Kineococcus endophyticus: one gene and its partner. The protein of the gene in region 2 interacts with the protein of the main gene of each other region in a pairwise test. Links are inferred from orthologs where the notes say so. Each region holds a gene or a part of one and is shown on either strand. Other genes may lie near its edges.

What was found. The genes of interacting proteins can lie anywhere in the genome.
Region 1: the proteins of aceE (region 2) and nth interact in binary tests that used the Escherichia coli proteins (3 or more experiments, as listed by UniProt). The link is inferred for Kineococcus endophyticus from one-to-one orthologs.

What each region holds. Positions count from the first base shown.
Region 1 is NZ_JBFNQN010000004.1:350,003-354,979, forward strand. The notes cover bases 1,016-3,975. They hold nth (endonuclease III), read right to left. Parts: upstream 2,870-3,975; coding sequence 2,162-2,869; downstream 1,016-2,161. Other genes in these bases: AB1207_RS07700 (MarP family serine protease), read right to left, coding at 1,016-1,509; AB1207_RS07705 (NUDIX hydrolase), read right to left, coding at 1,506-2,165; AB1207_RS07715 (hypothetical protein), read left to right, coding at 2,994-3,548; AB1207_RS07720 (Crp/Fnr family transcriptional regulator), read left to right, coding at 3,749-3,975. Also shown: AB1207_RS07695 (alpha/beta fold hydrolase), read left to right, coding at 1-149; more of AB1207_RS07700, read right to left, coding at 307-1,015; more of AB1207_RS07720, read left to right, coding at 3,976-4,396; AB1207_RS07725 (MBL fold metallo-hydrolase), read right to left, coding at 4,402-4,977. UniProt on the Escherichia coli protein: DNA repair enzyme that has both DNA N-glycosylase activity and AP-lyase activity. The DNA N-glycosylase activity releases various damaged pyrimidines from DNA by cleaving the N-glycosidic bond, leaving an AP (apurinic/apyrimidinic) site.
Region 2 is NZ_JBFNQN010000001.1:223,242-228,560, forward strand. The notes cover bases 837-4,138. They hold aceE (pyruvate dehydrogenase (acetyl-transferring), homodimeric type), read right to left. Parts: upstream 3,791-4,138; coding sequence 1,037-3,790; downstream 837-1,036. Other genes in these bases: AB1207_RS01055 (hypothetical protein), read right to left, coding at 837-1,035; fdhD (formate dehydrogenase accessory sulfurtransferase FdhD), read right to left, coding at 3,878-4,138. In the rest of the region: AB1207_RS01050 (hypothetical protein), read left to right, coding at 1-577; more of AB1207_RS01055, read right to left, coding at 598-836; more of fdhD, read right to left, coding at 4,139-4,774; AB1207_RS01070 (DUF3052 domain-containing protein), read left to right, coding at 4,959-5,319. UniProt on the Escherichia coli protein: Component of the pyruvate dehydrogenase (PDH) complex, that catalyzes the overall conversion of pyruvate to acetyl-CoA and CO(2).

The DNA.
Region 1 (4,977 bases), on a different replicon or contig from region 2:
CCGTCTCCCGCGCGACCCTCGAGGCCGGCGCCCGCTTCGCCCTCGGCCCGCACCGCCTCGAGGAGGTGCCGGGCGTCGGCCACTACGTGCCCGAAGAGGCCCCCGCCCGCCTCGCCTCCTTGCTCGCCGGGTGGCTCGCGCGCTGGTGACCCCCCGCCGCCGGCGCCCGGGGGTGGGCTCGTTGACGCATCCGGCTCGCAGGTCGAGCCCGCCGTGACAGCGAGCCGGGGCGTGCCGGGGACCGTCGACGCGACGGGCCGGACCTACCGGCCCTCCGACGCAACGGTCCGAACGGCGGGGCCGCGGTCACTCCCTAGCGCAGCCCCCGATCCCCACGGCGTCGGTCCGCGAGCCCGCGGCGGCCAGCACGGCGTCGAGCTCGCGCGGCGTCAGGGCGTACCCGGTGTTCGCGTCGTCGAGCGACTTGGCGAACACGACGCCCGCGACCCGGCCGTCCGCGGTGAGCAGCGGGCCGCCGGAGTTGCCCGGCTGCACGGTCGCGTAGACGGAGTAGACCTCGCGCAGGACGTCGGCCGAGTCGAAGATGTCGCGGCCCTGGGCCTGGAGCACCTGCCGGATCCGCGCGGGTTCGGCGCGGTAGGGGCCGTCGAGCGGGTAGCCGGCGACGACGGCCGCGTCGCCGGCGGACAGCTGGTCGGCCCGGGGCAGGGGAGCGACGTCGAGACCGGGCACGTCGAGGACCGCGAGGTCGCGGCCGGGGTCGAACGCGACGACGGTCGCCGGGTAGCGGCGGGAGGACCCACCCGGCTGCACGACGGGGTCGGTGACACCCGCGACGACGTGGGCGTTCGTCACCACCCGGGCGTCCTCGCCGAGGCGGGCGGCGACGAACCCGCTGCCCTCCAGCCCGCGCTGGCAGCTCTCGGCCACGCCGGTGATCTTGACGACGGCCGGGAGCGGCTCCTGGAGGGCCTGCGGCGCCTGCCCGTCCGGCGCCTCGACGGGCGCGATGGGCTCTGGGTCCAGGCCGGTGAAGACGCGCGGGAACCCGCTGGCCTGCGCGGCGGACCAGAACCGGGTGAGCAGGTCGTCGGCGGCGGGCGGCACGACCCGGTCGGTGGCCGCGACCACGCGCGACCCCGTGACGGCCTGCACGACCGACGGCAACGGCGCCTGCCGCGCCGCGCCCGCGACGACCCACAGGACGAGCAGCGTCGCGACGGCCGAGGCCACAGCCCCCAGCAGGGCGTCGAGCACCTTCGCGGGCGCCCACCGCACGACAGACCGGATCCGGGCGGCCACCAGCCCCAGCACCACCCGGCCGACCACGGCGAGCGCGACCGTCCCCAGCACGACGGCCAGCGTCCGCCGGGCCCCGGTCTCCCAGCCGCTGACGACGGACGGCAGGAAGACGACTCCGAGCGCCGCGCCGCCGACGAGGCCCAGCAGGCTCGCGACCCCGACGAGGAAGCCCTCGCGGTACCCGGCGACGACCTGCGCGAGCAGCAGGAGGAGCAGGACCAGGTCGAGGACGTCGGAGCTGGTCACGCGCTCGCCCCCGCCCACTGCAGCGCCTCGTCGAGCGTGATGCTGCGCAGCTGCCCGAGGGGAACAGGCCGCAGCCCTCCGAGGTCGAGGACCCGGACGAGCACCTCCGCCGTGAACCCCCACACGAGCAGCCCGCGGACGGCGAACGCCGGGCCGGTGTAGCCGCCGGGTCCGCGCAGGCGTCGTTCGGCCGCGAACAGCTCGGCCAGCGGGACGCTCTCGACGCGCGCCACCTCCAGGGGGTCGACGACGCCGACGGGACCGCGCTCGCGCCAGTGCGCCACGACGGGGGTCACGCGGTGACCGGAGTGCGCCAGCCCCAGGGGCGGCAGCTCGCCGAGCACGTCGACGCCCGCCACGACGAGCCCGGTCTCCTCGGTGGCCTCGCGCAGCGCGGTGGCGGCGGCGTCCGCGTCGCCGGGGTCGGCGCGTCCGCCGGGGAACGCCACCTGGCCCGAGTGCTGACGCAGCGTCCCGGCGCGTTCGGTGAGCAGGACCTCGGGTCCGGACGGCCCGTCGCCCAGGAGCACGAGGACGGCGGCGGGTGTCGAGGTCCCCGTGAGGCGGCGATCCTCCCGCCACTGCAGGTCGGCGGCCGTGACGTCCGGCAGGCGCGCGGCGAGCGGGGCCAGCCACGGGGGCAGGGACGCGCTCACGCGAGCGCCGGCTGCTTGACGAGCGCGGCGGCCTTGACCGGGTCCATCTCCCCGATCCCGCCGGACGGGCACAACCGCAGCACCGGGCACGCCCCGCACGCCGGTCGCCGGCTGTGGCAGGTGCGGCGGCCGTGGAAGATCACCCGGTGGTTGAACATCGTCCAGTCCTTGCGCTGGATGAGCGCCGCGAGGTCCGTCTCCACCTTGACCGGGTCCTCGTGGGTGGTGAAGCCGAGCCGGCGGGACAGCCGGCCCACGTGGGTGTCGACGGTCAGACCGGGCACCCCGAAGGCGTCGCCCAGCACGACGTTCGCCGTCTTGCGGCCCACTCCGGCCAGCCGGACGAGGTCGCGCTGGCGCGGCGGGACGAGCCCGTCGTGCTCGGCGACGAGCTGAGCGGACAGCTTGAGGAGGTTGTCGGCCTTGGCGCGGAAGAACCCCGTCGGCTGGACGAGCGTCTCCAGCTCGGTCCGGTCGGCGGCCGCCATCGCCGCCGCCGTCGGGAAGCGGGCGAAGAGCGCGGGCGTGACCTGGTTGACGCGCCGGTCGGTGCACTGCGCGGACAGGACGGTCGCGACGAGCAGCTCGAACGGGGTCGTGAAGTCGAGCTCGCAGTGGGCGTCGGGGTAGCGCTGGGCCAGCAGCCGGTGCACGCGCCGGGCGCGGCGGGTCCGGGCCAGCTGCGTCTCCACCTGCGTGCTCACCGTGGCGAGCCTACGGGCGGTGCTCGACGCCTGCCGTCACCAGGGACTCCCGACGGGTGACGGCACACCACCGGGAGGGTGACGACTCGTCAAGAGGTCCGCGACCTGCGACGACACGGCTGTCATGGCACCGCGCGATCCCGAGTCCCCCGACCTGCCCGCCGTCCTCTCCCCCGAGGCTCTGGACGGCCGGCTGGAGCCCGTCCTGTCGGGCGTGCTCGAGGCCGCGGACGAGCTGAGCTGCCGCCGGACCGTCCGCGTGGAGCTGGCCGAGCTGCCGCTGCCCGCTCTGCGCCGCCGCCGCGCGCTGCTGCAGGAGGAGGTCCGCCGGGTCCAGCACTGGCACCGCCTCGTCCGCGCCCGCCGCGACCTGCTCGTCGCGACGGCCTGCGGGCCCGAGGAGCTGCACGTGCCGGTCGAGGCCGCCACGCACGGCGGGCCCCTGGAGCACCACCTCGAGCCGGCGGAGGACGCGCTGGACCCGGCCGAGGGGCTGCGCGGTCTGCTGCTGCTCGACCGCCCGATCCGCGGCGGGGGCCTGCCGGAGCAGCTGCGCGAGCTGTCGGACGCGCAGATCAGGTTGACCGAGTACGAGAACGCGCTGCTGGCCGAGCTGGCCGTCGCGACGGACGTGCTGGCCGAGCGGTGCCGGACGCTCTTCGGGGCTGCGACCCCCTGACGGGGGGCGGCCTCGTCGGTCACATCCGGGCTCGGTGGGGCAGACTGTCTCCGCGCGTGTCCGGGTGACGCGCGTCACGGGACTGCAGGACGCGGCACGGGAGGTCGTTCGTGGAGCACGAGGTCGAGCGCGGGACGGACGTCGATCGTCCCCTCGAACGTGCCGGCGACCGGCTCGGTGACGTCGTCCGCCGGGCGCCCCTGTTCGCCGCCCTGGACGACGAGGCGGCCGGCGAGCTGCTGGAGTCCATGGAGTCGGTCCACCTCGACCGCGGGCAGCAGTTGTTCGGCGAGGGGGAGGCCGGCGACCGCGTCTACGTCGTCCGCACCGGCAAGATCAAGCTCGTCCGCAGCTGGCCCGACGGCCGGGAGAACCTCCTCGCCGTGCTCGGGCCGGGGGAGATGTTCGGCGAGCTGTCGCTCTTCGACCCCGGACCGCGCACCAGCTCGGCCCGCGCGGTCTCCGAGTCCGAGCTCATCGCCCTGGGCCACGACGACATGCTGCGCTGGCTGGCCCGCCGCCCCGAGGTCGCCCGCCACCTGCTGCGGGCCCTGGCCCAGCGCCTGCGGCGGACGAACGTCGCCCTGGCCGACCTCGTCTTCACCGACGTGCCCGGCCGCGTCGCCAAGGCCCTGCTGGACCTGTCCCGCCGCTTCGGCCGGCCCATCGCGGACGGTCTGCTCGTCGCGCACGACCTCACGCAGGAGGAGCTCGCCCAGCTGGTCGGCGCCTCGCGGGAGACGGTCAACAAGGCCCTGGCCGACTTCGCCTCCCGCGGCTGGCTGCGGCTGGAAGCGCGGGCCGTCGTCCTGCACGACGTCGAGCGGCTGGCCAAGCGCGCTCGCTGACCCGTTCAGGGCTGCTGGGCGAGGAAGTCCAGCTGGGCCCTGATCGACTGCGCCGCAGCCCACTTCAACGTCCCCTCGAGCTGGCCGTGGACGGCGACGAGGACGTCGTCGACGCCGCGGTGGCCGGCGGCGAGAGCCCGGCGCACCTGGTCCAGGCGGTCCAGCCGGTGCTGCCGCTGCGTCGACAGTGCGGCGCGCGGGTCCCGCACCACGGGCCCGTGGCCAGGCAGGACGACGTCGGCGTCCAGGGTGAGCAGCAGGTCGAGGGAGCGCAGGTAGTCGCCGAGGTCCCCGCCCTGGTCGACGCCCTGCTGGTGGCCGGTGGCGATGACCGTGCTGCCGCGGCCGAGCAGGGTGTCGCCCGTGAGCAGTTCGCCGGTGTCGAGCAGCACGCAGACGGAGTCCGACGTGTGGCCGGGGGTGGCCAGGACCCGCAGGCGCAGCCCGGCGACCTCGTGCGTCCCGGCCTCGCGGACGACGGGGGCGGGGTGCTCGGCCAGGAACGCGTCCATCCCGCCGACGTGATCGCGGTGGCGGTGCGTGCCGACGACGAGCACCACCCGTCGCCCCGCGAGGACGGT
Region 2 (5,319 bases):
CGCCGACCCCGTCGTCAACGAGGCCCAGCTGCGCGAGCAGCTGCGGGAGGATCCCAACGACCCGGCCGCCTTCGACGCCCTCGGTGAGCTGGTCCGGACCCGCGCCGCCCTCGCCCGCGAGGAGGACGCCGGCGGGACGCCCGACCCCGACGAGGTCCGCCGCGCGGCGGACAACGCCGAGTGGGCCCTGGCCGAGGAGATGGCGCAGAGCCCGCAGGCGTGGCGACCGCTGCTGGTCCTGGGGCGCCTGTCGCTGGCCGACGACCGGGAGGCCGCGCTGAGGCGCCTGGGCATCGCCGCCGAACGCGACGCGTCGGGCACCGGCCTGGCGGCCGCACTGGGCGTCCTGCGCGAGGCCGGCATGAACGACGAGGCCCTGTCGCTCGGGGTGGGGCACTGGCGTCCGCGGGAGCACGACCTGGAGGCTGGTCGGCACCTCGTCGCCGCCGCCATCGACGCCGGGCGGCTGTCCGAGGCCCGCCGCCACCTCAAGGCGCTGGGGATGCACCCCGACTCCGCCCGCGTGGACAGCCTGCGCGCCGAGCTGGAGCACCAGATCGCCCGCGCCTCCCGCTGAGGCGGGTCAGGGAGCGGCGTTCACCACACCGGGACGAGGTAGGGCGCGAGGCACCAGCGCACGGTGGCGCGGGCGGCCACGGCCGAGAGCGAGACGGCCGCCACGACCCCCGCGAACCCGAGGTCCGGCGGCAACGAGGAGCTCACCGCCAGCGCGACGGCCCCCGACCCCAGGACGGGCGGCAGGAGGGCCGTGCGCAGGACGGTGTCCCACTGCACCCTGCGGTGCACGACGTGCACCACCAGGGCGGTGACGGCCTGGGTCAGCAGGCCGGCGAGGAAACCGGTGAGCACACCGAGGTAGACGAACACGGCGTCCCACGACCCGAGCGTGCCGCCCGAGCCGAGGACCGCCCCGGTGGCGCCGCCGACGACGCCTCCGGCTGCGAGCCCCACGAGCAGCAGCCGCCCGAGGACGGTGACACCGACCTCCTCGGGCAGCAGCTGCCGCGGGCTCACGTCAGCTCTCGCCGCCCGCGTTCCCGCTGCGGCCCGCCCGCACGTCGTGGAGCTGGTACTTCTCGATCGCCTGACCCGGCGCGCGCCAGTCGACCTCGCCGCGACGGGCGAGCATCTCCAGGGCGCGGACCGCCACCGACGGACCGTCGATGTGGAAGTACCGGCGCGCCGCCGCACGGGTGTCGGACAGACCGAACCCGTCCGCGCCCAGGGAGGCGAACTCGCCCGGGACCCACTGCGCGATCTGGTCGGGGACCTGGCGCATCCAGTCGCTCACGGCCACGACCGGACCGGGGGCGTCCTTGAGCTTCTGCGCGACGTACGGGGTGCGCGCGTCCTCGCCCGGGTTGAGGAAGGCGTGCTCGTCGCAGGCCAGACCGTCGCGGCGCAGCTCGTTCCAGCTGGTCACCGACCACACGTCGGCCACGACCCCGAAGTCGTCCTTGAGGAGCTGCTGGGCCTCCAGGGCCCACGGCACCCCGACCCCGGAGGCGAGGAGCTGGGTCCGGGGACCGTCGCCCTCACCGACGGAGATGCGGTGCATCCCGCGCAGGATCCCCTCGACGTCGACGCCCTCGGGCTCGGCGGGCATGACCATCGGCTCGTTGTAGACCGTCAGGTAGTAGATGAGGTTCTCGGGGTCCTCGCCGTACATCCGGCGCAGACCGTCCTTGACGATGTGGCCGATCTCGTAGGCGTAGGCGGGGTCGTAGGAGACGACCGCCGGGTTCGTCGCCGCGAGCAGCAGCGAGTGCCCGTCCGCGTGCTGCAGACCCTCACCCGTCAGGGTCGTCCGGCCCGCGGTCGCACCGATCATGAACCCGCGCGCCATGGTGTCGGTGGCGGCCCAGATGTTGTCGCCCGTGCGCTGGAACCCGAACATCGAGTAGAAGACGTAGATCGGGACCATCGGCTGGCCGTGGGTCGCGTAGGACGACCCGGCCGCCGTGAAGGCCGCGATCGAACCGCCCTCGTTGATGCCCACGTGCAGGATCTGGCCGTCGGTGGCCTCCTTGTAGGCGAGCATCAGCTCGCGGTCCACCGACGTGTAGTTCTGCCCGTGCGGGTTGTAGATCTTGATCGTCGGGAAGAGCGAGTCCATCCCGAAGGTGCGGGCCTCGTCGGGGATGATCGGCACGACGCGGGCTCCGAACTCCTTGTCCCGCATGAGGTCCTTGAGCAGCCGGACGAACGCCATCGTCGTGGCGATCTCCTGCTTGCCCGAGCCCTTGGCCGCGATCTTGTACGACTCGTCGGCCGGCAGGTGCAGCGGCGCGTGCTGGACGCGGCGCTGGGGGACCGGCCCACCGAGGTCGGCGCGGCGCTTGCGCAGGTACTGGATCGCCTCGTCGCCGTCCCCGGGGTGGAAGTACGGCGGGCGGTACGGGTCCTTCTCCAGCTGCTCGTCGCTGATCGGGATCCGCAGGGAGTCGCGCAGGAGCTTGAGGTCCTCCAGCGTCAGCTTCTTCATCTGGTGCGTGGCGTTGCGCCCGGCGAAGTGCGGGCCCAGGCCGTAGCCCTTGATGGTCTTGGCCAGGATGACCGTCGGCTGCCCGGTGTGGTTCATCGCCGCCTGGTACGCCGCGAACACCTTGCGGTAGTCGTGGCCGCCGCGCTTGAGGTTCCAGACCTCGTCGTCGGACATGCCCTCGACGAGCTTGGCGGTCCGCGGGTCGCGGCCGAAGAAGTTCTCCTTGACGAAGGCGCCGTTCTCGGCCTTGAACGTCTGGTAGTCCCCGTCCGGGGTGGCGTTCATGAGGTTCACGAGCGCGCCCTGGTTGTCCTGGGCCAGCAGCGTGTCCCACTCCCGGCCCCACAGGACCTTGATGACGTTCCAGCCCGCACCGCGGAAGAACGCCTCGAGCTCCTGGACGATCTTGCCGTTGCCGCGCACCGGACCGTCGAGGCGCTGCAGGTTGCAGTTCACGACGAACGTGAGGTTGTCGAGCTCCTCGTACGCCGCGAGCTGGGCGAAGCCGCGCGACTCCGGCTCGTCCATCTCCCCGTCGCCGAGGAAGGCCCACACGTGCTGCTGCGAGGTGTCCTTGAACCCGCGGTTGTGCAGGTACTTGTTGAACTGAGCCTGGTAGATGGCGTTGGCCGGGCCCAGGCCCATCGACACCGTCGGGAACTCCCAGAAGTCCGGCATGAGCCGGGGGTGGGGGTAGGACGACAGCCCGTTGGGGGCCTTGGAGACCTCCTGGCGGAAGCCGTCGAGCTGCTCAGTGCTCAGGCGGCCCTCGAGGAAGGCGCGCGCGTAGACGCCGGGGGAGGCGTGGCCCTGGATGAAGACCTGGTCACCGCCGCCCGCGTGGTCCTTGCCGCGGAAGAAGTGGTTGAAGCCCACCTCGTACAGCGTCGCCGACGAGGCGTACGTCGAGATGTGACCGCCGACGCCGATGCCGGGCTGCTGGGCGCGGTGCACCATGACCGCGGCGTTCCAGCGGATCCACGCGCGGTAGCGGCGCTCGACCTCCTCGTCCCCGGGGAACCACGGTTCGGACTCGGGGCCGATGGTGTTGATGTAGTCGGTCGCGGTGAGGCTGGGGACGCCGACCTGGCGCTCGCGGGCCCGCTGCAGCAGCTGCAGCATGAGGTAGCGCGCGCGGTTCTGCCCGCGTTCGTCGACGATCCCGTCCAGGGAGGCCAGCCACTCGGCCGTCTCCTCGGGGTCGATGTCCGGCAACTGCGACGGCAGGCCGTTGAGGATGGGGCCCTTGCCGGCGGGCGCGCCCGCTTCATCGCGTCTGGCCACGGTGGTGGTCCTCCCGCATCGGTCGTGGGTCCGCGTCGCCCGGTCCGTGGTGTCGGACCGGTGGGCGCCGGGACCCGGCTGGTGGGATCAGGTTAGGACGGACGTCGGACACGGACCCACCCCGGTCCCTCCGGCGCCCCGCTGGTCCGTGCCGCCGACGTCCACGCGGTGGCCACCGGCGTAGACGTTGGCGCGGGGCGGGCGCACGAAGCCGAGCAGCGTCATGCCCACCTCGCGCGCGAGGGACACCGCGAGGGAGGACGGCGCCGAGACCGCGACGAGGACCGGGACGCCGGCCACCGCCGCCTTCTGCACGAGCTCGAAGGAGGCGCGGCCGGAGACGACGAGGACGGTGCCGCGCAACGGCAGCCGGCTCTCCCGGAGACCCCAGCCGACCACCTTGTCGACGGCGTTGTGGCGTCCGACGTCCTCGCGCACGCACAGCAGCTCGCCGTCGGCGGAGAACAGGCCCGCCGCGTGCAGGCCGCCCGTGCGGTCGAAGGTCGGCTGGGCGGCGCGCAGGGCGTCGGGCAGGCCGGCGAGCACGTCGGCCCGCACCCTGACGTCGTCGTCGTGCACCGGGTCCGGCACCCGTGCCACGACCTCCTCGACGCTCGCCGACCCGCAGACCCCGCACGCCGACGTCGTCGTGAACGGCCGCGCGACCCGGTCCCCGGCCAGCCGGCTGCCCGGGCGGGCGCTGATCCGCAGCAGGTTGTACGTGGGCTCCCCGTCCGGGCCGACGTCCGTGCAGTGCCGCATCGCCACGACGTCGCCGGCATCGCGGAGCAGGCCCTCGGCGTGCAGGAAGCCCAGCGCGAGCTCGACGTCGTGGCCCGGCGTGCGCATCGTGACCGTCAGCTGCTCCCCGTCCACCTCGAGCTGGAGGGGCTCCTCGACGGCCAGGGTGTCCGCGCGCTCCGTGGCCGACCCGGCGTCGAGGTCGAGGCGGGTCGTGCGCGTTCGGGTCGACGCGGTGGGCACCCCGGCAGCCTCTCACCCTTCCCCGGTGGGGGCTCCGTGGACGCCGCGCGCCGGCTCGTGGACGGTTCGTGACCGGTCCGTGGCGCGGTTCGTCTTGCGCAGGACACCGCTTCTCCGCTCCACTAGGAGGTCAGGACTGTCGTAGAGCCCCGCCTCCAGGGGTTTCGAGGAAGGTAGGACATCAGTGGGTGCGACCGCGGACCCTGCGGCGGATGTGGCTGCAGCGGCCAAGCTGGGCTTCAAGTCCGGGCAACTGGTCCAGGAGTACGGCTGGGACGAGCAGGTCGACGAGGACTTCCGGGAGGCGGTCGAGGAGCTCGTCGGCTCCGAGCTCCTGGACGAGGACGCCGACGACGTCGCGGACGTGGTGATCTGCTGGTACCGGGAGGGTGACGGGGACCTCGTCGACGCCCTGGTGGACGCCATCACCAACCTCGCCGACGGCGGGATCGTCTGGCTCCTGACGCCGAAGAAGGGGCGGCCCGGCCACGTGCCCGCCGCCGAGATCGACGAAGCGGCTCCCACCGCGGGTCTGCACGCCACCT